Regions from separate parts of the Desulfosporosinus youngiae DSM 17734 genome, predicted to be linked through region 2. Evidence: riboswitches for the same ligand, from Rfam matches in the RefSeq annotation. Region 2 holds a riboswitch; each other region holds the start of a gene.

Region 1 (7,902 bases), 890 kb from region 2:
AGCTCCCGGAGATATGTTTAGATGAATTTGAGATACAAAAGTTAATAAAGAACCTCGTCAACAATGCCTTAGAGGCCCTCGACAAAGGAGGCAAGGTCACTATTGAGACTTGCCGGTGGATTAATAGTTTATCATTAATAATCAGAGATAATGGATCAGGCATACAGTCGGATATTATCAACCAATTGGGAACCCCGTTTTTGACAACCAAGGACACTGGAATTGGCTTAGGGCTGGCAATATGCAACAGTATCGTGATCCGCCATAATGCGTCGTTAACCATTGAAAGCGGTCATTGGGGTACGAATGTCTGTGTTACATTTAACATACAGCCGGCCACAGTGTAATCCAGAGAGGTCGCTAATGTTTTTCAATTCAGGCTTTCCTGGTCATTCATTGAAAATCCCTCTCGTTTAACATCGCTCATCGTTAAGGAGTCGTCTTTTAGTTCAATCTTCTTGAGTCTTTTAACGGCTCCATAGGCATCTTTCAAGGAAAGCTTATCTCCTTGCCCGGAAATAACCCATAAGGTTTTATACCCCTTGGGTATTGTCAGAAGCTTTTCTTCACCTTTGCCGTCCGTAAAATAGATTAACAAATTAACCTTATGCTGATTGGCATATTCAAAAACCGGGGTAAATCGGGTGCCCCCTCTGATATTGATTCGATCTTTAATATCCTTCACCGATCTGACCTTATACACCCGCCGGATTTCACTGTCACATTCGATCAGCGTAATTTCCTGATTATAATTTCTAACGATATCCAGGACTTCTTTAACGGCTTGATTAAACTCCTGATCACTGATGCTGCCGCTGATATCCAGGGCAACAAGGATTTTGGCTTTATGACTCCTAAGTTGACCTCTTATATCTAATCGCTCGGGCTGTCTTCTGTTTCGTCTGGTCATCGTCTTCTTTTGATTGCTTTCAACCGTTCCCATCAGCCGCTTAAGATATAAATTCCAGGGCAATTCACTTTTGCTGTTTTTCAGGGATGAGATCATGCTTGCTAAGTAATTGGGAATGCTGCCTTTTTGGGCATCAGCAATAAACTTCTCCGTAAATTCCTGAAGGGTTTTGTCATCCATATCCCTGGAGTCTGCCCAAAGGTCATGAGTTTTTTCAGGATGATACTCCGTTTCTATTGTTTCGTCCTGAGCGCGATCAGGTGCAGCATCCTCATCCTCATCCGCTTCCAGCAAGTCCAGGGCAGCTTGAATCTCTTCCACATAATATTCAAAGGGTTTAAAGGGCAGGAGGTCCAACGAATAAGTTAAATTGACCCATTCTAAGGTAACCGAATAGGGGGGGAGATGATCTAAATAGGTATTGACGACGATGTTCATGGCCAGATTAATGGCTAAGGTGCTGTAGGCGGCCTTAAATTCTCTGGCTCTGATTAAATGCAGGGATAAGATATGGAGTATTTCGTGTTTAATGGTACTTTCCATTTGCTTGAGATTAAGATTTAAAAAAATGACAGGGTTAAAATAGATAACATATTTAGCCCCTTTAAAATTCACGGCAGTAGGGCTGCTGATGTCAAAGCGTATGTCTCTGGCCATTTGCAGCAAAAAATAGCCATAGAAATTATCCTTGTCTTCCATAAGGCTTAAATTAACCTTATTAACAAGGCTGAAAAAATCGTCTTTAAACTCTTGGGGTATAGTTATTTTGGCATGACTATTTTTGCGCTTTGCGTTGAAGAAATTATTGATAATACTATCTGCTTTTTCGTAAAGCCTTTTAACCTGCTTATCAAAAAAAGTTTCCATGGCTGATCACCGGATTAAACCATAAGATTCAAAATAGGATTCGATAAACCCTTCATTTTCGATGGCCGGTTTGTAAACCTCAGGATAACTGTTTTTTATATCCTTCATGATTCCTATCTTTAAATCCACGGGATAGAGGTTTAAAAACTCAATCAGTCTGTCCACGTAAAAACCCGAATCATCACGATCATTGAAGATAGCTGCTTCTAAGCGTTTGAGAATATTTTTGGCGGCTAGATAAAGCCGGGTATGACTTTCCTTTTTTACGTTTTCTCTGAGGGATTCAGGCAGAAAATGTCCTGAAAAAACATCCTCATAAGAGATAAGCGGGCGATAATCGGATTCCACAAAGCTCATAAACTCTTCGGCTATTAAGCGTCCGACGTTTCCTTGGACAACATTTAAAAACACGGATCTGGGTATGGAATCGTTGTTCTCTTTATAGACCTTATAACTGCTGGAAATTCGCTCATAGCTTCTGGGCGTGGCTCTAAGATCATCTTCGTTGATCTTATGCAAATATTCGGGGAAGACAGAGATAAACTCGATAACCTTCTGCTCAATTCCGGCCTCAATGGCCCAAGTGATCCACTGATGATAATCAGGCTCCATGAATAACCAGACAAATCTATTTTCTTGAGCGGCATCCATATCGACCACCTGGTAATCAAAATCCGAACCGTATTTATTGGAAGGATTCATGGCTGCTAAGATTTTTACCCCTTCAGGCAGGTTATAGCCATTGATTTCTCGATTTAAGATTAGATTCATCAGTTCCTGCTGGACGGTATGTTCACAACGGTTGATTTCGTCGATAAATAAAAGAACGGTTTTGCCCCGCGCTATTTCTTCATCGATTTCCCGCAGCTTATGATGGACGGCATAGACTGTCGCCTTCTTTTCCACCGGGTCTGCTTTGCCGTTAACCCCTGAATAGGATTCTATGGTGGGCAGACCGCCGATTTCCCCTTCTTTAAGGAGATTCCCATTTATAACAATTAAACTCCAATGATTTGCCTGAGCAATTTCTCTGGCTAAGGCTGTTTTGCCGATGCCGCTTTCCCCAACGATTAAAGGAACTTCTCCTGTGGATAGCACTAAGTCAACACTTTTTAAGGTGTCTGTAAAATTCATGATGTCTCACTCCTACAGCATCTTCAGCTTTTCATCAACAGCTATTTTTTTCGCCTTTTTGCTTCCATATTTATAAATAAACATGACCTTGTCCATGGGCAGAAGGCCGCTGTTTTGATGGATATAACTGCAATTTAAAAAATCCCGGACATAGTTTTCGTCTACATCTTCCCTGGCTAGGACTTCCTTTAAAACTTGTTCTAATTCAGAGTTAGATAGTTTCTGCATAACATAGTTAATCACTAAACTATTGGTTTTCAGAAATTCTAAGATTTTAGGTTTATCTAAATTATTGATAAAGGTAATAGCCCTCTCGTTCTTCTTGATGGCCAGAAGCTCCGCTTGAGGGGTTGGAGACTTAATATATCTTAAGGCATCATAACTGATTTTTACAGCCTCTTCCTGGACACGCTCACTAGGCTCCTGGATAAACTTAATGGAATCGTAATTTTTTCGTACGGCTAATAACTGCAATTCCTCACTTGGATTCTGAACATATTTGATAGCCCAGCCGGCTTGATTGATGGCCAATTTGATTAACGGATCGGTTGGGCTTTCAATATACTCTAAGTTAACCCAGCTGTCATTGATTGCTTTGGTCATCATATCCTCGGTAGGGTTATTGATAAATTGAATCGCCCGGCTATTATTGTCCAGGGCTAATTTCTGCATCTCTGGAGTTGGATTTTCTATATATTTTAAGGTAAGTCCATTTTGTTGAACAGCCAATAACTTTAGCTCATCCGAGGGATTAGGGATGTAGGCTATGGCATTGGGGTTAGTCCTGATCATTTCCATAAGCTTTGAGGTTTTCATCAGTCCTTTACCCACTTGGCCACCACAAACCCAGGATTGCCTTCTTTTTTCTCCTCCATAGCCAGGGCTTCGGCTGTTGTTTGAACCTTGGGCGGGAAGAAGAGACATTCGCCGATTTCGGCAGGTACACCGATTTGCCAGGAGCTTATTTCTTCTTTGCTGTAAAGAGCAGCACGGGCGAAGACCGAAGCGGGATTGCTGCGGGCTGCCTCCGCATAGTATTCACTCCAAGCACTCCTGCCGGCGATGAGTCCGATCACCATACAGCCCCCGGGTTTTAAATGACTAAAAAGTTTTTGCAGGACCTTTTCCGGTTCCGGTATGAATTCAAAGGCGGTCATGGAAAAAATCCCATCATAGAATACAAGTTGATCCAGAATTTCTGTAATATCCGCATGACGCCAGTGAACAGGCTTAGCGTTTGCGGTGTTTTCCGCAAGGGCCGCTAGTTTCGTTTGGGCCAGAGCCATCATTTCAGCGGAAATATCCACAGCAGTGACTTCGTATCCCTCCTGCACAAGCCAGCCGGTATATTGTCCGGTACCGCAGCCGATCTCCAGAACCCGGGGCCCCGGTGCCTTAAACATGGATTGAGCCAGATGACGTTCAACTTGGTCCGATACGGAGCCAAGCTCTGTACCATACCAGGAATCATAATGTGCGGCGACGTGGTCAAAAAGTGCTTCCTTCATTTGCAATCACCCTCGTGTTCAAATTCTTATATTTAATTTGTAAGGTTCTGCTTTTGGCTTTTTAAATCCTCCTTCAGGGGGTTGGCAGGTCGAATTATGCAACGTTGCACAATTTGACCTGCTGATCATCAAATATTTTAGGACAGGTTATAAATCGAACAGACAATTTCCACCTTTATATCGTAAAATAATACAAATAATAGGTCTTTTCCGTGTTCTGACAGCTAAAAGGATAACTCATGCTGTCAGAACCTGAGTCTGAACTTTACGGGCTCACGGGGTTATGATTGGAAACGGTCTAACCTTCACTTTTGAGAAGGAAAAGCTGCGGCAGAAGAATGCCTTACCGCTGAAGATACTGATGCGGCTTGCTTTTAATTCCTCAAAGCAGGTCGCATTTTTATATATAAATAAGAAGGGAGAATAATATGAAGCAAAGTTTAAGCCGCAGTGAACAAAAAAGGCTGCTGAACCTTAAGCTGTTTGTCCTGTTAGGGGTTTTAATAGTCATTTTCATCGGCTCATTTAATTTTGGACGTTACAGCGGCATCAGCCTTCGCGAAGTTACCTTGATATTTATGAGTAAAGTGTTCCCTATAAGCCCTACCTGGCCGGATTCTTTTGAGACAGTTGTCTTTTATATACGATTTCCCAGAATCATTGCGGCAGTTTTGATCGGCGGCTTGCTGGCGCTGGCCGGGGCTTCTTATCAGGCCGTTTTTAAAAACCCTCTGGTTTCCCCGGATATCCTGGGAGCTTCCGCAGGGGCGTCCTTTGGAGCGGCTTTGGCTATTTTTAACGGCTTGGGAGCGGTCTGGATTCAGATTTCGGCTTTTGCCATGAGCTTGCTGGCTGTGGGCTGTTCCTGTCTTGTCGGCAGCAGGATTAAGCGCGACCCCGCTCTGGCCCTGATTCTTTCCGGGATTTTTGTATCCTCATTGGCCAGCGCTCTGGTGTCTTTGCTGAAATTCCTGGCCGACCCGCTGGACAAACTGCCGACCATCACTTTCTGGCTGTTGGGCACCTTGGCCAATATTACCATAACCGATATCGGCTGGGCGCTTATCCCCATGGTGATAGGAGCGGTGCCTCTGATCTTGCTGCGCTGGAGGCTGAATGTTCTTTCCATGGGTGAAGATGAAGCTAAGGCCTTGGGTGTTGAGACGAAACAATTGAGGATTGTTGTTATTGTCTGCGCCACCATACTGACTGCCGCGTCTATTTCCATTGGCGGCTTGATCGGCTGGGTTGGTTTGGTCATCCCTCATTTGGCACGCATGATTGTCGGACCCAACAACAAGTTTTTGCTGCCCGCTTCCCTGATTATCGGCGGTAGTTTCCTGCTCTTGGTGGATAATTTTGCCCGCTCCCTGTCCAGTGTGGAAATTCCTCTAGGTGTTTTGACGGCGATTGTCGGCGCGCCCTTCTTTATTTCCCTCATGCTGCGCGGAAAGGAGGCGGCCTAATGCTATTTGCCTTGAAAAATGGGGTTTGCGGTTATTCGGCGGACAAGCCGGTTTTAAGAAACATAAATTTCCAGGTTGCGGCGGGGGAAGTTCTGTGCATTTTAGGCGCAAACGGCGTAGGGAAATCCACCCTGTTCAAATCCATGCTGGGCTTGATCCGGATGTTAGGCGGATCAGTTACTGTTGACGGGGCGGACATCAGCCAATGGTCCAGAGCTGAAATTGCCCGGACTATCGGCTATATTCCCCAGGCCAATAATCCGCCCTTTTCCTATTCGGTGTTGGATGTGATTTTAATGGGCAGGACAGCCTATTTGGGAATGTTTGCCTCCCCGCAAAAAGAGGATGAAAGGATCGCAGAGGGTGTGGTTGAGCAGCTTAACATTGCCAGATTGATTGACAAGCGCTATCAGGAACTGAGCGGAGGAGAACGGCAATTGGTGCTGATTGCCCGGGCGCTTGCCCAACTGCCGAAAATCCTGATCATGGATGAGCCGACGGCAGCTTTGGATTTCGGCAATCAGCAGATGGTGCTGAACCAGATATACCGGCTTTCTGAGAAAGGACTCAGCATCATCATGGCCTCCCATTTTCCCGATCATGCCTTTTTGTATTCTCACAAAGCGCTCCTGCTGAAAGACGGGGGGATTTATTCAACGGGCAGCCCCAATCAGGTCATCACAGAGCATAGCCTGAGGGATCTTTATGCTGTTGAGACGAAAATCATCAACACGGGTATTCTGCCGCGTTCCGCCGTAACAGGCTCGACAGACATAAAAGTATGCGTTCCGCTGTCCTAGGGCGGAAAAGAGGAGGGAAGCAATAAGTTGCCAAATAATTGTGAACCGGCAGATGCCTAGGATATAAAATTTTACCATGGTCATTTAAGAGAGGAGAAATTTGTCATGAACAAGAGCATAAAAGTAATTAGTATCGTTTTGGGGTTTCTAATGATGTTTTCCGTAGTGGGCTGCAACAATGCACCTCAAGCTGCCAATGGAACGGCAGATAAAGCTGCCGGGCAGGAATCCCAGGTTGTCACCAAAGTGGATATGGCCGGAAACAGTGTTACCTTACCCGCCAAATTGAATAAAGTGGCTATCACCTCCTGGATGGGTTCCTTTGGCGCAGTTGCCCTGCTGGGAAGAGTGGATTTGGTGTCTGCCATGGCGGATACCAGCCGTTATGCCTGGATGCGGCATGCCTTTCCCCAGATTCTCAGCATTCCCGATTATGGCAGCTTCGATAAAGTGAACGTTGAAGAAATGCTGAAATCCAACCCGGATGTTATTATCTCCCCTAATTCGGCTGCTGAAGCCAATAAGAAAATGAAGTCCCTGAATATGCCTGTGTATATTGACGGGATGATGACGCCCAACTCCGATGACGTGTTTGAAGGCTGGCACAAGGAATTGCTGGGGGTTGCCGATCTGATTGGCGAGACGGAGAAAGCAGAGCAATACCTGAAATATACCAATGATATCCTGGCGATGGTGAAACAAAGGGTGGACGGGATTCCGGAATCCCAGCGCAAGACAGCCCTTGTCGTCCGTACCACTATGCTTGAGGTTTTTGCCAATAATATTTCCTGTGGCTGGGCTGTGAAGGCGGCAGGCGGTATTAACGTAGCGGCCGAGGCAGGCAACCGTTACTTCACGACCAGCGCGGAAAATATCACCCAGTGGAACCCGGACTTTATTTTCCAGACCATTGTCACCACACCTTTTGATGAAAAAATGGCTGCCTATTATGACGAGTGGAAGGCGGATAAACGCTACCAGAATATTAAGGCAATCCAAAGCGGGGACGTTTATATCATGCCCATGGGGGTCACCCAGTGGAACGGGGATGTGGAAATGGCCCTGGGAGTGCTGCAGATGGCCAAGATTATGTATCCCGAGCAGTTTAAAGATATTGATGTTAAAGCAGAGGCGGAAAAGTTTTATAAGACCTTTATGAACTATGATCTCGGCGCGGAGGATTGGAAGATTATGGCTCCCAATTTCAACCATGCCAA
Region 2 (7,902 bases):
CCGATTCCGATTTTCTTAACCTCCGGTTTGGCTAAATCTTCAAAGCTGTTAATGGAAGTGTTGTTTTTATTGACGATCAGGACAAGTTCATCCCCTAGGAGATTCACTCTGGAGTCCTGCTTAATCAGTCCCTTTTGCTCTAAAGCATCCATCTGCGGTTTACCTTGAGAAATAAAAATATCGGCAGCGGCCCCTTGCTCGATTTGGGTTTGGAGGGAGCCTGACGGCCCATAATTATAAACCAATTTAACCTGAGCATTTTTCGCCGAATACAGGCTTTTTATTTCCTCAAGAGAACCTTTCAAACTGGGAGCAGTGGATACCAAAAGCTCAATAGGCTTAGCCTGGTCAGCTTGACTGACTTCCGGTTTTGGGGTTTCATTGACAGCACTTGAACACCCGGAAATAAATAAAACAAGCAATACCAGGGAAAAAGCCATCCGCCCCAGGGCAGCCCGGGTTTTATCAGTTTTCCTAATTAGATTAGATAGTCTCATTGAATCTCCCCTCTTTCTTTTGTACTTGCCGGTAACGCGGCATCAGATAATTATCAGCTTTTCCGGATTCATCTTCAGCTTCCAGGGCTGTGGTTTATCCTTCAATTCAGACCACATTTGTTTGGTGATCTCCCACTGAATTTGGTGATTCTCCTGTCTCCGGGCTTCCTTTTCCGTAACGAGATAGACTGTCACCCGGGAAGGAGTCTCACTGATGAAATTAAGCCGGCCTTCAAACACATTGTCCTCTTTTTCCGTTAACGCCAATTCAAGAGCATGAGCATGAATACCTACAAACTCAATCTGTTTCGGGATTTCTCTCTTGGTTTTTAAGTTTATCCCCCAATCCGTTGCCTCCAACTCAAAGGGCGATTTGTAGATGGCCGGAGAGAAATTTCTGCAGCCTGTTAATTGTGCGGATACGAGTGAAGGCGGAGAGCTGAATACCTCCTCTGTCCCCCCTTTTGCTTCAATCTTCCCTGAAGACAATACGACTAATCTATGGCAAATGCTATAGATTTCATCCATGTTATGGGTCACGAACAGGGTAACTCCTTGATAGCCTGATAAGGTTTCGGTCAATTGTTTGACCATGTGGTTTCTTAAATAGTCGTCAAGTGCGGAAAATGGTTCATCTAAGAGCAGCGCCTCCGGCTCAATAGCTAAAGCCCTGGCCAGAGCAACCCGCTGTTGTTGTCCCCCGGAAAGTTGATTTGGATACCTCTTTTCTAAACCCTCCAGCTTGATCATCTTCACTTTTTCCTCGATTATGGCTATTCTATCTGCGCGCTTTCTGTCTTCAATGCCAAATCCAATATTATCTTCCACCGTCATATTAGGGAAAAGGGCATAATTCTGGAATAAATAACCCACTTTTCTCTTGCGGCAAGGGAGATCAATTCTTCGCTTGGAGTCGAACAACGTTCGGTCGTTGAGAATAATCCTTCCTGTATCAGGCGTATCGATGCCAGCGATACAGCGCAAAATCATACTTTTACCTGACCCGGAAGCCCCTAAAAGTCCAAGAATCTCCCCATCTGTCTCAAACTTAACATCTAAGGTAAAACCCGGAAGTTTCTTTTGAATATCCACCCATAATTTCATATTACTTCCTGCCAGTAACAGCAGTCATCTTGCGCTGGTAATCCGTCCAATAGTTCATTAACGTCATAACGATCAAGGAAATTATAAAAATAAGTATCACCCATATCAGAGCCCTTCTCATTTCTCCGCTTTCGGCTGCAAAGAAAATCGCCGCAGGAATGGTCAGTGTTTTTCCGGGTATGTTGCCGCCAATCATAAGCGTAGCCCCAAAATCCCCTAAAGCCCTGGCGAAAGCTAAGACAGTACCGGCCGCCACCCCCGGCCAGGAAAGCGGGATGGTTATCTTCCAAAAGATTTTCCACTCTGAGACACCCAGTGTACGTGCAGCATTAATAATATTTTGATCAATTTGTTCAAAGGCGCTTCTAACCGTTCGATACATTAAGGGAAAGGCAACCACTGAAGCTGCAATAACCGTTGCCGGCCAGGAAAATATAACCGTTTGCCCAACTGCCATCAGGAGTCTTCCCAAGGGGCCGTTCTTGCCAAACAGTACCAGGAGCAGGAACCCGACAACTGTAGGCGGTAAAACTAAAGGCAGAGTAAGTACACCGTCAATCAGCCCTTTGAATTTCCCCCTGTAGCCTGAAACAAAGCAGGCAGCCGCAATTCCTGAGAAAAAAGTCACAATCGTTGAAATGGTGGCTGCTCTTAGGGAAATTAGCAGCGGGGCAAAGTCCATTCCCATTAAATCATTATAAACACCGCAACCCCCCTTACCTTATCTAGTTATGATATTAGTAAATAGTATGGTATAAAAAATAAAGCTCCCGAAAAGGGAGCTAAATAAACTGGTATCCCAGTCTAACCCGAACTACTCCTCTTCAAACTGTGAAGGCATACCAGTTTCCCGGAATACCCTGAGGATCTGCGATCCTGTCCAGTGACCTTGGAATTGCTCTTTAGGTCATTCTGGCTCGGAGGTCATTCTTCAATTTTTCGGACCAATTAATCCGCTTCAGTTATCTGTAAAGTACTTCCTGGTAATTTTTTTGTCTAAAGTTTCTTAATTTCCTCTTGTTTGCCCTTATCCAGCTTAATGATCTGACTGCCAAGCATTTCCGCCTCCCGGGCATCATGAGTGACCAAAATAAAAGGAATCTGCCATTGGGTTTGAAGCTTAAGCAACTCCTGCTGGAGGGTACTCCGCGTGTCCTGATCCAGAGCGGAAAGAGGTTCATCAAGCAGCAAAAGTTCCGGCTCAGTCATTAAGGCACGAGCGAGAGCAACCCGTTGCTTTTCTCCTCCCGAAATCTGATTGGGATAGCGATTTCTGAGATGAGCAATTTTCAACATCTCCAGAACATTGGAAACGGCAAGAACCTTATTGGGAATACTTCCTTTTTGAGGCTTACCGTACATCACATTCTTTTCCACCGACATGTGGGGAAAGAGAGCATAGTCTTGGAAAACATACCCTATGCGCCGCTTTCTGATAGGAATATCTGCCCTATGCTCAGAAGAGAAGATGATTTTATCATTGATATTAATTTCCCCCCATGAAGGAGTCTGGAGGCCTGCTATACATTGCAGGATCGTCGTCTTGCCGGCACCGGAAGGACCGACCAGGGCGAGAATACCGCTCTTTAAGGTGATATCGGCTTCCAGCTCAAAGGAAGGCAGCTTCTTTTTAAAATGAGCCTTTAGCATTACGCTCCACCTCCTCGGGAGTCTCGTCGTGATCCTTTCCCCCATCGGTTTAATCCATAAATGACCAGAAAACTAAAAATAGTCATAATGACAACCAATATGCCTGCTTCCCCTGTGTCGCCGGCCTCATTAGCGAAATAAATAGCAATGGGCATAGTTTGCGTCTTACCAGGAATATTCCCGGCAATCATCAGCGTCGCTCCAAACTCCCCCAGAGACCGGGCAAAGGCTAAAACTAAGCCCGCTATAATGCCATTCAAGGCTAAGGGAAGAGTTATGGTGAAAAACACCCTTAGTTCTCCAGCCCCCAGAGTACGCGCCGCTTTCTCCAGGTTTTGATCAACACTTTCAATAGCAACCTTTACGGATTGATACATTAAGGGAAAAGCCACAACGGCGGCTGCTATTACGGCCCCCGCCAAAGTAAAGACTATCCTGACATTAAACCAATGTTCGAATAACTTGCCTAACGGGCCATTCTTCCCAAAAACAAACAACAGCATAAAGCCAACAACTGAGGGAGGGAGCACCAGGGGCAAAGTAATGATTGACTCTACAATATCTTTGCCCCAAAACTCGCGCTTAGCCATAAAGGCGGCTATTGGTATAGAAGAGAATGCGACAATAACGACGGCAGCAAAGGCAACTTTCAAAGATAGAATAATGGGAATAACGCTAAATTCCATTGGATTCCCCCGGAAAGTAATTATTTGGCCAACGTTTTAGTTATTTAGCTAATGTTTTAAATCCATAGTTTACAAATAACTGTTGAGCTTCCGAACCCTGTAAGTATTTTAAAAAGTCTTCGGCAAGTTGTTTATTTTTAGTTGCCGAAATAACCGCTGCCGGGTAAGTAATAGGCTTATGACTGCTCTCCGGAGCTGCCGTTACGACTTTGACTTTCGATGACCCTAAAGCATCGGACCGGTATACGAGTCCTGCCTCTACATTACCTGTTTCCACATAATTCAGAACCTGGGTCACATCCTTAGCCATTACAAACTTAGGCTGTAATGTATCCCAAAGTTTAAGACTTGTCAAGGCTTCCTGGGCATATTTTCCGGCGGGTACAGACTCAGGTGTTCCAATACCGATCTTTTGAACATTTGCCTTAGTCAGATCTTCAAAGGATGTAACCTTACTGTTATCCTTCCCTGCAACCAAGACTAATTCATTGCCTACTAAGTCGAGCCTACTCTCTTTAACCAACAAATCCTTTTGTTCCAAAGCATCCATCTGAGCTTTTCCTGCAGAAATAAAAAGGTCTGCCGGGGCTCCTTGTTCAATTTGTTGCTGCAGTGTACCTGAAGCTCCAAAGACGAAGGTAAGCTTAACTTCGGGAACCTTTGCGGCATACTCTTTCTGGATTTCGGTCAATGAATCCTTCAGGCTGGCTGCGGCAGACACCATGATCTCTGTGGGTTCAGCCTTGGGAGTGTTTGCCGATGGGGCATTATTTCCCGAACTGCAGCCAATCGTAGTTAAAATTAAAAGAAAACTAAACACTAACATCCATGAAACCTTTTTCATTCGAACTCCTCCTAACATATGTAAATTTATATTTCAGTTGATTTATATTAGTCCAAATTAGTCTAAGTTCGTTTATATTACTCAATCTATACATTTGTGCAATGAATTCATATATTTCAGATTTATATAGATTAACATAATATAATACTAACTAACGTCAACCAACAAGACCCAACTGCAATGTCATTATACAATAGGTTATAATAACTTAGCAATATAATTATAGTTTTTATTATCTCCATTAGAATAGTCTGGAGGCTCACTATATCCAATAATGTTTCTTATACGTTGAAGAAGCCGCAGAAATCCTTAAAATTTCTAAGATTACAGTTTATGCGCTTTTTTCAAGATGTTTTTCCTAAGGATATGATCCTATATCCTAAATAACGAGAAATAAAAACCTTTCGACTCTGATTGAGACAAAAGGTTTTTTCTTATTCCGTAATAGTGGCTATGATCTCCTTCCTGATTTCCGTCAATTCGGAAGAGGCAGGATAATTTCCTTCAGAATCCGGCCGGCAACAGTCAGCACATCATCAAGTTTGTTAGTTTTGTCTAACTTTCAGAAGAAATAATACGCAGGCATTGCCTACATCCTTCTACGTCTTTTAAGCAAGAAATCCGTTATTTCGTCTTCATTTTGAATTAATTTTTCCACTTGAGAAGCGATCTTTTCGAGTTCTTCGTGATGCTGCTTGCCTAAAGCTTCAAGGCTATCAAAGCGTCTATCATAGCCATCAAAGCGCTTATCATAGCCGTCGAAGCGCTTATCATAGCTATCAAAACGCCTATCATGCTCGGCGAGCTTTTCACTAATTTCACCTAAACGTTTAGCGTTGTCCTCTAAATGTTTTAAGACTAACTCTTGAAACTTTTCATTATCCATCAGCTCGCCCCACCCTTTTTATCATTTTAAGTATAACACAGTCATCAAACATTTTTTTGTCTAAGATCGTCGAACCGGCAGAACTATAAAATTCGTATTATCGCAAACGCATGTATTACACTGTTTTGTATTTACACTTGAGAATTTATATACTGTCAACAATCATTTTAGCAAAAACACCTTAGATTTTAGAAGTAATTCATAGAGGGTTAAGATAGATTTTATCGTGTACTACATATACCTTTAGAGGTAAAGGGCCCTTTGTTATAAGATTTTTCAAATATATAATATGGTGTTTGACTTCCCTTTGCTTGATTCCAAGCTATAAAGTCGGCAACCTCAGTTCCGGTTTATTCAATTTTGAGCGGCTAGACTTGTAAAAATATAAGCTAGTTTTCTATGGATATTCCTCATTAACCGGTTAGGCAAAGAAAGGGGCCTCAAGAAAACCTGAGGCCCCACTGCTGTATAATCGGTAATTAACGCAAAAGCTGCAATACGCCCTGGGGTTGTTGGTTGGCTTGAGCCAGCATCGCAGTAGCGGCTTGAGCGAGAATGTTGTTCTTTTGGAACTCCATCATCTCTTTAGCCATATCTACATCGCGGATACGGGATTCAGCACCGGTCATGTTTTCGGAGGTAGTTGAGAGGTTGGCAATGGTGTGCTCCAAACGGTTCTGAAAAGCACCCAGTTTAGACCTTTCACTCGATACTGCAGCAATTGCATCATTGAGTACACTGATGGCTGCTGTTGCACTTTCAAAAGAGGAAACATCTAAAGCAAATTCTATGTTTGTATTGTCGGTACCGTCGGTTACGTTGGTAATGGCAACATACTTTGCTTTAGCACCATCACTGGCTTCTACTTCTGCCCCAGCTTGGGCAGCGCCTCCACTGACTTTCAATGCCACACTACGCATATCAGAGATATCCACCGTCATGCTCTGGTTATAGTTGGCTCCCACCTGAAGTCTTATACCCTGCCCCACAGAGTCTGCTCCGGCAGTTGTTGTTGCCCTGTCTAGACCAAGTGTCTTAGCCATTTCATCTGCCGTTACTTTGACTGATCCAGCTGATCCATCCTGGCCTGAGGTAATAACAAATGAACCGTCTGTGTAATTAACTGTGGCATTTTCCAAGCCAGCAACCGCACGGATCTGATTCTGAAGATCTGAGGCCATACCTCCCACTGTATAAGTGCCTGCATTTAAGGTAATGTCAGCCTGGATGCCGTCAATCTCCAGAGTGGAAGTGTTATTGGCATTTCTGCCCTGGACATAAGCTGCAGTTTGTAGACCCAACGCTGCCTGAGCGGTACCGGTTACAGCAGTCAAGGTACTTATGGAACCAGTAAGGCTATTTGTGAGTACCAGCTTGTTATCCCCATCAAAGGCTGCTTCAATGTTGCCGTCACCAAAGGCTGCGCTTAATTTGGTGTTCATATCCGCTAGGAATGTTTCACGGTCAGCAGATACTGAAAAGTCATAATTCCCATTTGCCAAGGTAATCTCTTTCGTCAAGCCACCAGCTGTAATATTAAGCTTATTATTGTCCGAGCCATCGACTGCAATTGTAAAGTCGCTCGCGTCGTTACTGGCTACGAGATGACTTACCGCTCCACCGCCGTCCACGGATAAGCTATCCCCTACATTGGTAGTTGTAAACGTAATTTGGTTTTGGCCATTAAATGATGCTGAAATTTTACCGGCACCAAAGGCATCCTCCAGTTTGGTATTAATGTTATTAAGGAAGTCTTGGGCTGTTTTCCCGCCAGTACTGTAATCTGCTATATCCAAAGCAATCGTTTGGGTATCGCCGTTAAGAGTCAGGGTGAGTTCGTTGTTTTCCGTGCCCTGCACATGTACGGTATCAGCAAGGTTAAGGAATGATTCTGCGCTGCCGCCGACGACCTCTATCGTGCTGTCTTTGCCTTCCAGGCTATTAGTCAATACTAGGCTGTTGCCAGCAGTGACTGCATTTTCGAGTTTTACACCCGTTGCCTGACCTGACTTTTCTTTAAGCACGATGGTGTGTTGTAAACCTAAACGAGGTGAAGCATCTAACTGATCATCCGGGTCAGGATTTGCAAGATTGATTGCAGTTATCAGATTATCTCTCTGGTTCTCTAACGTAGTGCCTACCTTAAATTCATTATCACCTAATATAGCGTCATTTGCCACAGCATGGTAAGTGGTACCGTTGATTGTCAGTTGATCACCAGCTGCAAACTGTTTG
Region 3 (7,902 bases), 840 kb from region 2:
GGCTAAAGCATAATCCATACGGCGGTCTTTACTCATGGAGATGCGCCACTCCATACACTCGGCAGTAGCGATCCAGCCTTGGGACTCCAGGACCTTCCAGGGAACGTCCATTTTCTTCGGCCCAATCAGAGTAAAGACTTCGTCTTCTTTGCCATCTTCCCGTACAAGCGTGGCGGTCAGACCCAAGCGGCGTTTCGCCTGCAATTCAGCCGTGGCCCGAAAGACCGGCGCCGGTAAGAGATGAACCTCATCATAGATAATCAGACCCCAATTCTTTTCATTGAACAGACCAAAATGGTCAAAGCCGCCTCCCGCTTGCGTACGGTGAGTGAGAATCTGGTAAGTGGCTACGGTCACCGGACAGATCTCTTTTTTCTCCCCAGTGTACTCCCCCATTTGGGACGCTTCTAAGGTCGTTTTATCCCTTAACTCGCGCAGCCATTGTTTGACGGCACTGTTATTCGTCGTAAGAATCAGCGTTTCGCACTGTAATTCCATCATCACGCCCATACCAATAACGGTCTTGCCCGCACCGCAGGGCAGAACCAATACACCGCTCCCGCCGCGCACCGAACCTTGTTGATGAAAGGTCGCCACAGCCCCTTGCTGATAGGAACGCAGGGCAAAGGATTCTCCCTTAGGATTTTCGGTGCGCCAAGCCATCGGTAAAGGGTTGCCCTCGCTATAACCTGCCAAATCTTCAACCGGGTAGGAGAGTTTCATTAGGAGCTGTTTCAATTGCCCCCGTGCTTCCGGGTTGATCTCCGCTTGAGTTATCCCTAAATCTGGTAAATCGGCGCTCCTGGCAGGTTCATCGAAGGCCAGTAATAGTTTGACCTCTTTATGACGAATGATTTCCAAGAGGATGACCGGATCTTTGGCCGCCAGAAGGAGCTTATCCCCCTCCCGGACCAGCTTTACCAAGCCGTAGCGGCCCATAAGCTGTTGAATTTCCGTACGCACGGAATCAGGCAACGGAAATTTGCTGTAATTCTCCAGCCCGTTTAAGACATCTGCGACGCTAACCCCGCTGGAGGCAGCGTTCCATAAGGATAAAGGAGTAATCCGATACGTGTGGATATACTCCGGGCTTTTTTCCAGTTCGGCAAAGATGGCTAAGGTATCCCGAGCTTCTTCGTAAAGTGGATTATGGACTTCTAAGAGAACGGATCGATCACTTTGAACGATGACAGGATTTGCAGCGGATGGCATGTGTGTCTCCCTTTCCGAATAATTTGCAATAATTATAGCATAAAAAGCCGCACCAAAGGAGAACATCAGACAACAGTCTACCCTTATCGGGGCAGCCATGGACATGAACATCACACTAAGCCCACTACAGCCATGGCTTTTGGTGGTATCATCTAACTTCTTAAATGAAGTTAATGGAAAAAAACGTTTTTTTTAAACTTGAAAGAATATATAATAACGTAAGAAAGTTAAGAACGTTTTCCAGGGGATAGCCGTAAGGGTACACGCTAAAAGAAGACTATTTTTGGATTTGGGAGGTAAAAAGAGGATGATAGAAGAACAATTCAAGAAACTCTATAAAGCAGGCAATACTCCTTGGGATATTGGCAAACCTGATTTTAACCTTATTCAGACTGTAACTGCCATGGCCATAAAACCCTGCAAAGCACTGGAAATCGGCTGTGGAACGGGCAGTAACTCCATATGGCTTGCTCAAAATAGCTTTGATGTTATTGGGGTCGATACTTCGGAGATTGCAACTCAGAAGGCTTCAGAGGAAGCTTTAAACGCCAATCTCAAATGTACCTTTAAGGTGATTAACTTCCGGACACACAAAATTGAAGAAGCACCCTTTGGCTTTGCCTTTGACAGAGGCTGCTTTCATACATTAACTTCGGATGAAGAACGAAAGAACTTTGCAGAAAATGTAGCTGCCCATTTGGAAGAAGACGGCCTGTGGCTAAGTATCATTGGCAACGCTGATGAACAGCGTGATAACCCCGGTCCGCCCCAGCGCACTGCCAGAGATATTGTTAACTCCGTAGAGCCCTGCTTTGAAATTCTCTCTCTTGTTTCAAGCCGGTTTGAATCTAACCGTCCCAACCCGCCAAGAGCATGGGTTTGCCTAATGCGGAAAAGACGTTTTGCCTAAACAATCTGCATCAAGATCTTGCAAAAGCCACCCGTCGCTGGGTGGCTTTTTGCAAGGGCTGTGAAGGCCGGAATTTAACAGTCACCAACAGGATCATTCCGGCGTACAAATAAGGTATACTTACCAAAGAGTAAACGAGGGAAAAGCTAATGTGTACCGCAATGACGCTGAAAACTCAACAGGGTGAGATCTTTCTTGGACGCACCATGGATTTTTCCTATGTACTGAACCCACATCTTTATACGATGCCGCGCAATTACCAGTGGTCCAATGCCCTCGGGACGGTTTGTGTCCGCAATCGCTACAGTTATATAGGGGTTGGACAGACCATTCCTAAAATTACCTTTGCGGACGGCGTCAATGAAATGGGGCTTGCGGCGGCGGCGTTATATTTCTCTGGATATGCCAAGTATAGAGAGCCTGAATGTGGGGCACAGACATCCCAATTTGCAGCCACCGAACTTGTCAACTTTTTGCTCGGTATGTGCGGGTCGGTGGAAGAAGCGGCTTTTGCCCTGCAGTCTGTGCGGATCGTGGGAGTACCTGATGCGGTGACCAATTCCGTCGCTCCGCTGCATTGGATTGTCTGTGATAAAAAAGGACAGTGCCTGACCGTAGAACAGACAAAAAACGGCATGCATTTGCTGGCCAACCATGTCGGGGTTCTGTCCAACAGTCCTACTTTTGAGTGGCATATGGAAAATCTGCGCAATTATATGCGGGCTGCACCGCACCAACCGGAAGGAATAACCTGGGGAGAGCTTGTGCTGACGCCCTTTGGCCAGGGCGGCGGCACAGAGGTGCTTCCAGGCGGTTATACGCCTCCTGCCCGGTTTGTGCGGACTGTTTTTCAGAAAACCCATGTCCCAATTCCTCAAAACCGGCAGGAAGCAGTCGTGACAGGATTTCATATTCTGGAGGGTGTCTCCATTCCCCAGGGAGTTGTCCTGACGTCGCGGGGCACGTACGATTACACCCAGTACACGGTTTTTATGAATACCGCAACCTGCGAATACTTTGTCCGAACCTACGAAAACAGTCAGGTTTTTACCGCTAAGCTTTCCAGGGCTGAAGCCGAAGCCAAGGTTCCTGTGTCCCTCGGAAAGCTGGTGCGCCCGGCTACCTTCGAAAAGCTGTAACCTCCAGATTCATCCCTGCCAACACCCTTTCTATCTGCCTGCGCTTATCCACTACATAAGCGCCTTCACCGATCTCATAAATATCTATATCCGAAGCCCTTGGCGGTGCTTTTCGGGCAATGGATACCCCAAGCAATTGATTGCCACCCCCCGCCAGATACCAAAGAGGTATGTCATCCGTGCTGTTGCCTGCCGCCAGGCAGATCTCCGTATTGGGCAGCAGAATACGCGCCATAGCTGTGATCAAAGCAGTTTCCCAAGGTGAACAGCGGGGTCTGTCCTGATACGGAGTTCCCGGGAAGGGCATAAAGCGGGATAGACGCAGCTGATAGAGATTTCGGAACTGCTTCATAAAAAACAGATGGTCAATTCGGTCTTCATCCGTTTCGCCAAGGCCCAGCAGCATCATTGAGCGGCTGGGTATATCCGCCTCTTCACAGAATTGCAGCAGTTCACGCCACCGCCCCAGACTGTCTCCGGGCTTGGCGGCGGCGAAGACCTCCGGAGCGTTGGATTCCAAAGAGCTGGTAATGCTGTCAATACCCAGTTTCTTTAATTCCAGGATCGTTTCTTTCTGAAAGGAGGGTCCCAGATTGATTTCCAGCTTCAGTCCCGAATGGGCTTTAATCTTCCGCACCAGCTCCAGCAGCTGTTCGTCGTACCCTTCCTTCAGGTCTGTTCCCCCGCTGATATGGAACTGCTGAATCCCCAGGCCTTCAATGCACTCCAGGCCCTTAAGCAAAACATCCGTGGGAAACATAGTTTCCGTATAAAAGGTACAATAGGAACAGCGGGGTTTGACCCGGCAGGGAAAAATTCCCCCTGATCCCGAGGACCACCACAGGGCTTTGCCGGATACCCTGTCCCGGATTTGCGAGGCCAAAGCAAATAATTCATAGGCCTGCTCCGGATTCCGGGCCTTTTCCAAAACAAAAAGAGCTTGCTCCCGGGTTAACTCCTGCTCTCCTGTTAACTTAAAATCCATCTTTTTCCCTCTTTTCCTAAAGAAATCTTAACCTAAAATCCCGCATTTTTTATACCTACAAGAAGAAACGCCTTGGGGAATTCTGACCGGGGAACCACAGATTACACATAAAAAGAACGATAAGAGAAACCACAGATTAACACAGATTTCACAGATTAAGAAGGATTAAGTATAAAAAAATGGCGAAGATGCGAGTCAATGAAAGCGATAATTATTAATTATCTCAAAGCTACAGGATCAAATCGGCCTTTTATCAGCTTTGGCGAATATCAATTGCGTTACAAGCAATTTGTAGTTTAGAGCCAAAATATATTTATTCTGTGTTAATCTGTGTAATCTGTGGTTAATTAACTGAGTACCTGATTAGTCACAAAAATAATGATTTACAATTCAATTTGGGTATAATTTTTCACGGGTATCAAGGATCTTAATATTTCCGCCGGCTTCCCGGTCACGCCCGGAAAGAAGCCTTTAATCGGATTGGCGGCTGCGCCGGCGGACCGTCTTCTCCCCCCAGAGCAATTGCACCGTGGCCGGCTCCCCTTTTTTCATCAGGCGGTCTTCCGCCTCCTCTATCAGAATCCCCGTGGCATTGACAAAACAATCTACCGTGTCCCCCATCCGAACAGGGACAATCTCATAGCCCTCCTCCGTCCAGCTGAGAGCTACATGAGGATGATAACCGGAACGGACTCCGCTCTGGTAATCTGTGTGCAAGCGGGCTTTGATCTCCGGCCGCTCATAGCAGGGGCAGTGAAGAAAGCGTTCCATAATCGCCGGCAGGTATTGCTCGGACTGAGTCAGGGCCGCATGAGGAGGTGCCGGAATCCCCACTACGCATTTTTCCTGGATTTCCCCCAGCAGCATGGCTTTCCCGCCAGGTCCAAAGCCCATGCCCTGAGCCAGAATTCTGCCCAGCTTCTCAACGGCCTGGGCGGTATAGTCCCCATACTTGGCTCCGCTGCGGCCCAAGCCGCCGATCAAAATCAGAAAATCACAGTGGGGAAGGGCCCGGAGAATCGCCTGACAGATCAGCTCTTCGCTATCCCCTGCCACCGGTTCTGTCCAGGCTTCCCCGCCGCATTCCCGGAGAATCCCTTCCACGAGAATGCTGTCCGCTTCCACTACCTGTCCCGGACCCGGCCGACAGCCGGGCCCCACCAAGTCGCCGCCCACGGGAATCACGGCAGCTTTGGGTTTTTTCCAGACCGGCACCCTCTCCACTCCGGCAAAACGCAGGATAGCCAGATTAGCCGGGGTCAGGCGGTAATTGGCGGGGACAACCCGCTCTCCCTCCCGGATACTGGCCCCGGCCCGTCCTATACCTTGTCCCTGGTAGGGCAAGGCCCTGATTTCCGCTCTGCCGTCAGCCAAATGGCTGACCTGTTCCAGGGGAATCACGGTGTCAAAGGGCTCTTCCAGCACCGACCCCATAACCCGAAGGCGAAATTGATTTTCCGACAGCACCCGGCAGCCGCCGGCAAGCAGCTCTTTAACCTCTTCCCAATTCACCATGATTCCATCATGCTGGGCGGTATCAGCAGGAGGTACAGAGAAGGCCGCATAGGTTGGTTCCGCCGTCACCCGACCCAAAGCCTGACTCAGCGGCACAAACTCCTTGGCCAGATCAAACCTGACCCGTTCAAAGAGAATGGTCAGAGCCTCATCCCGGGAAAGGGGGGCTTTCTGCTGCCGGTGACAGCGTGTAGCACAGCCGGTACAGGTTGCGGAGGAACAGATAATTTTGTCTTGCTGATGGTTTTCCATAATTCCTCTCCTTTTAGCAAATAGTCTCTTACTTTTATCCGGCTTTCCCGCACTGTCTGGGCAATCCCATCCGACAGTCCGGGAGCGCCCAGGGAACTCACCTGCTCTTGTTCAGGCAGGATACGCAATAGAAAAACCGGCTGGATCAGGAACTAAACCAGCCGGTTAAAGAGCATGCTTTTTAAAAACAGATTTCTCTGTTTTTAAGCATCATCCTTCTCACAAGTGAAGGCCAGACTGTTTCCTGTCTAACCCCGTAAACCCTCCGGTTTAGGCTTAGTATTCATGGGAAGCTTCCTTTAGAATAAAAAGCTCGGATTCAATATTTAATTATTAAGACTTCCTTCCGCGTATCTCCAAACAGTAAGACTTTGCTCTCCTAAGGTTTATCTTGATTGACTACACTACATAACATAACATAAACTAATAAAAATATAAATAGCGTGATTTTTGTTTTATGTTATATTACCACATGAATCCTAAAGTCGCCTCGGGCGAGGGACTGCCCCGCCAGAAAAAATATCCTCCTTGCGTTTAATCCGCGCAGAAGGATATTTTCATGCTATTTGATGGTCACACTCATCTCTTTAAATGTTCACTGTACATTCGCACCAGATTAATCAGGTTATCTTCAACAGGCCTTGCTTCCAACTATATTATAACTCTGTCCCTCCTATATTTGGTCAGGAATTTAAATAGTATTTTCCGAAATTCGTCACTAGTGACGAATTTGACTCATAGTTGACTTATTTAAGATGTCTATAAAATGCTGTATAGGACATGTTCCTTGCATTCTGTTAAAAAACCGTAATTGCTTAAGGTCGGCTCAGATATGTAAATCCTTTTTGGAAAAAATAACGATCGCTGCGGTAAACAACACAACCGCCCCGGCAAACAACACGATCATCCCCGCAATCGCCCCGGCTTCTCCCGCGATTATCCCATTAGTGTCAAATAACGTGAAGAAGGTGGCGTACTTTATATTTTCAAGTTTTTCGTTAAAATTTGATAGCATCTGCAAGATATAGGCCAGCGCCGGAATTCCCGCGCCCAAGCCCACAGCGTATCGGTTGTCGCTGAAAATACAGGAACACAGGAAGCATATCCCGCCGATGAACAACTGCAAACTTAAAAGACCGGCGTTGAGCGCCAGCAGCTTCCCGATTTCAAGCTCTCCCGGGAAGGATGCCTCACAGATGATAATTTCCAGCACCGTGACAAACAGGACAAGGGCAAAAATTCCGGTCGCGATTACTTTCATCTGCGTAAATACGACCGTCCGGCGTTTTACCGGCGCGGCCAGAAGATAGGTCATGGAGCCCCTGTCCACATGGCGGGCGATTAGCCTGTTGGCGCAAAGTATGGAAAAAACCATAGGAAATATCAACAAAATAAAACCGTACAAATACGAGGACATAAATCCGATCATGGTGGCGGCACCCGCCGTCATGCCGACCGCAGCCATAATTTCCGGCATTGCTTTGGCATAATCATCCAAGAGGCTCATCATTTCCGGGTCAAACATTGAAATGATTATGGAAACATACATGGTTAACACAGCCGCAAAGATCAGCAGCATTTTCCAGCTGCCTTTCATCCCATATTTGTATAATGTAAAATTCAACATTATTGGACACCTCCGTAATACTGCATAAAGATTTCCTCAAGGCTCTGACTGGAAGCGGACAGGTTGACGACGGGATAACGGTTCAATACCGCAATAAATTCGCGGATATTGTGCTGCACCGTGACGGCGGCGCGGTGATGGGTCAACAGCTCGGTTGTGAGATTTTCCGCACAAAACTCCTCCGCAGCTTTAGCGTTTGCAAAGGTTACAATATATTTTTTGACCTGCGCCGCTTTCAGTGTCTCCACGCTGTCCACGGCGG

The links. Region 2 has a riboswitch for molybdenum cofactor ahead of modB (molybdate ABC transporter permease subunit). Riboswitches for the same ligand answer to the same signal wherever they lie in the genome.
Region 1: it holds a riboswitch for molybdenum cofactor, as region 2 does, so the genes downstream of both, DESYODRAFT_RS16980 (FecCD family ABC transporter permease) here and modB (molybdate ABC transporter permease subunit) in region 2, are expected to answer to the same signal.
Region 3: it holds a riboswitch for molybdenum cofactor, as region 2 does, so the genes downstream of both, DESYODRAFT_RS16760 (molybdopterin molybdotransferase MoeA) here and modB (molybdate ABC transporter permease subunit) in region 2, are expected to answer to the same signal.

What each region holds. Positions count from the first base shown of each region.
Region 1 is NZ_CM001441.1:3,623,864-3,631,765, reverse strand. Features, by position in the region: gene DESYODRAFT_RS17005 (two-component system sensor histidine kinase NtrB) at 1-347, shown strand, start outside; gene DESYODRAFT_RS17000 (vWA domain-containing protein) at 371-1,777, opposite strand; gene DESYODRAFT_RS16995 (ATP-binding protein) at 1,784-2,911, opposite strand; gene DESYODRAFT_RS16990 (hypothetical protein) at 2,924-3,727, opposite strand; gene DESYODRAFT_RS16985 (class I SAM-dependent methyltransferase) at 3,727-4,419, opposite strand; molybdenum cofactor riboswitch at 4,616-4,757, shown strand; gene DESYODRAFT_RS16980 (FecCD family ABC transporter permease) at 4,848-5,885, shown strand; gene DESYODRAFT_RS16975 (ABC transporter ATP-binding protein) at 5,885-6,685, shown strand; gene DESYODRAFT_RS16970 (ABC transporter substrate-binding protein) at 6,791-7,902, shown strand, end outside.
Region 2 is NZ_CM001441.1:2,734,259-2,742,160, reverse strand. Features, by position in the region: gene modA (molybdate ABC transporter substrate-binding protein) at 1-497, opposite strand, end outside; gene DESYODRAFT_RS12625 (sulfate/molybdate ABC transporter ATP-binding protein) at 540-1,601, opposite strand; gene modB (molybdate ABC transporter permease subunit) at 1,603-2,289, opposite strand; molybdenum cofactor riboswitch at 2,403-2,536, opposite strand; gene DESYODRAFT_RS12615 (ATP-binding cassette domain-containing protein) at 2,598-3,251, opposite strand; gene modB (molybdate ABC transporter permease subunit) at 3,251-3,937, opposite strand; gene modA (molybdate ABC transporter substrate-binding protein) at 3,978-4,781, opposite strand; gene DESYODRAFT_RS12600 (hypothetical protein) at 5,371-5,667, opposite strand; gene DESYODRAFT_RS29545 (flagellin N-terminal helical domain-containing protein) at 6,147-7,902, opposite strand, start outside.
Region 3 is NZ_CM001441.1:3,569,579-3,577,480, forward strand. Features, by position in the region: gene DESYODRAFT_RS16740 (DNA repair helicase XPB) at 1-1,212, opposite strand, end outside; gene DESYODRAFT_RS16745 (class I SAM-dependent methyltransferase) at 1,520-2,122, shown strand; gene DESYODRAFT_RS16750 (choloylglycine hydrolase family protein) at 2,272-3,261, shown strand; gene DESYODRAFT_RS16755 (radical SAM protein) at 3,242-4,246, opposite strand; gene DESYODRAFT_RS16760 (molybdopterin molybdotransferase MoeA) at 4,718-6,013, opposite strand; molybdenum cofactor riboswitch at 6,210-6,344, opposite strand; gene DESYODRAFT_RS16765 (ABC transporter permease subunit) at 6,840-7,640, opposite strand; gene DESYODRAFT_RS16770 (ABC transporter ATP-binding protein) at 7,640-7,902, opposite strand, start outside.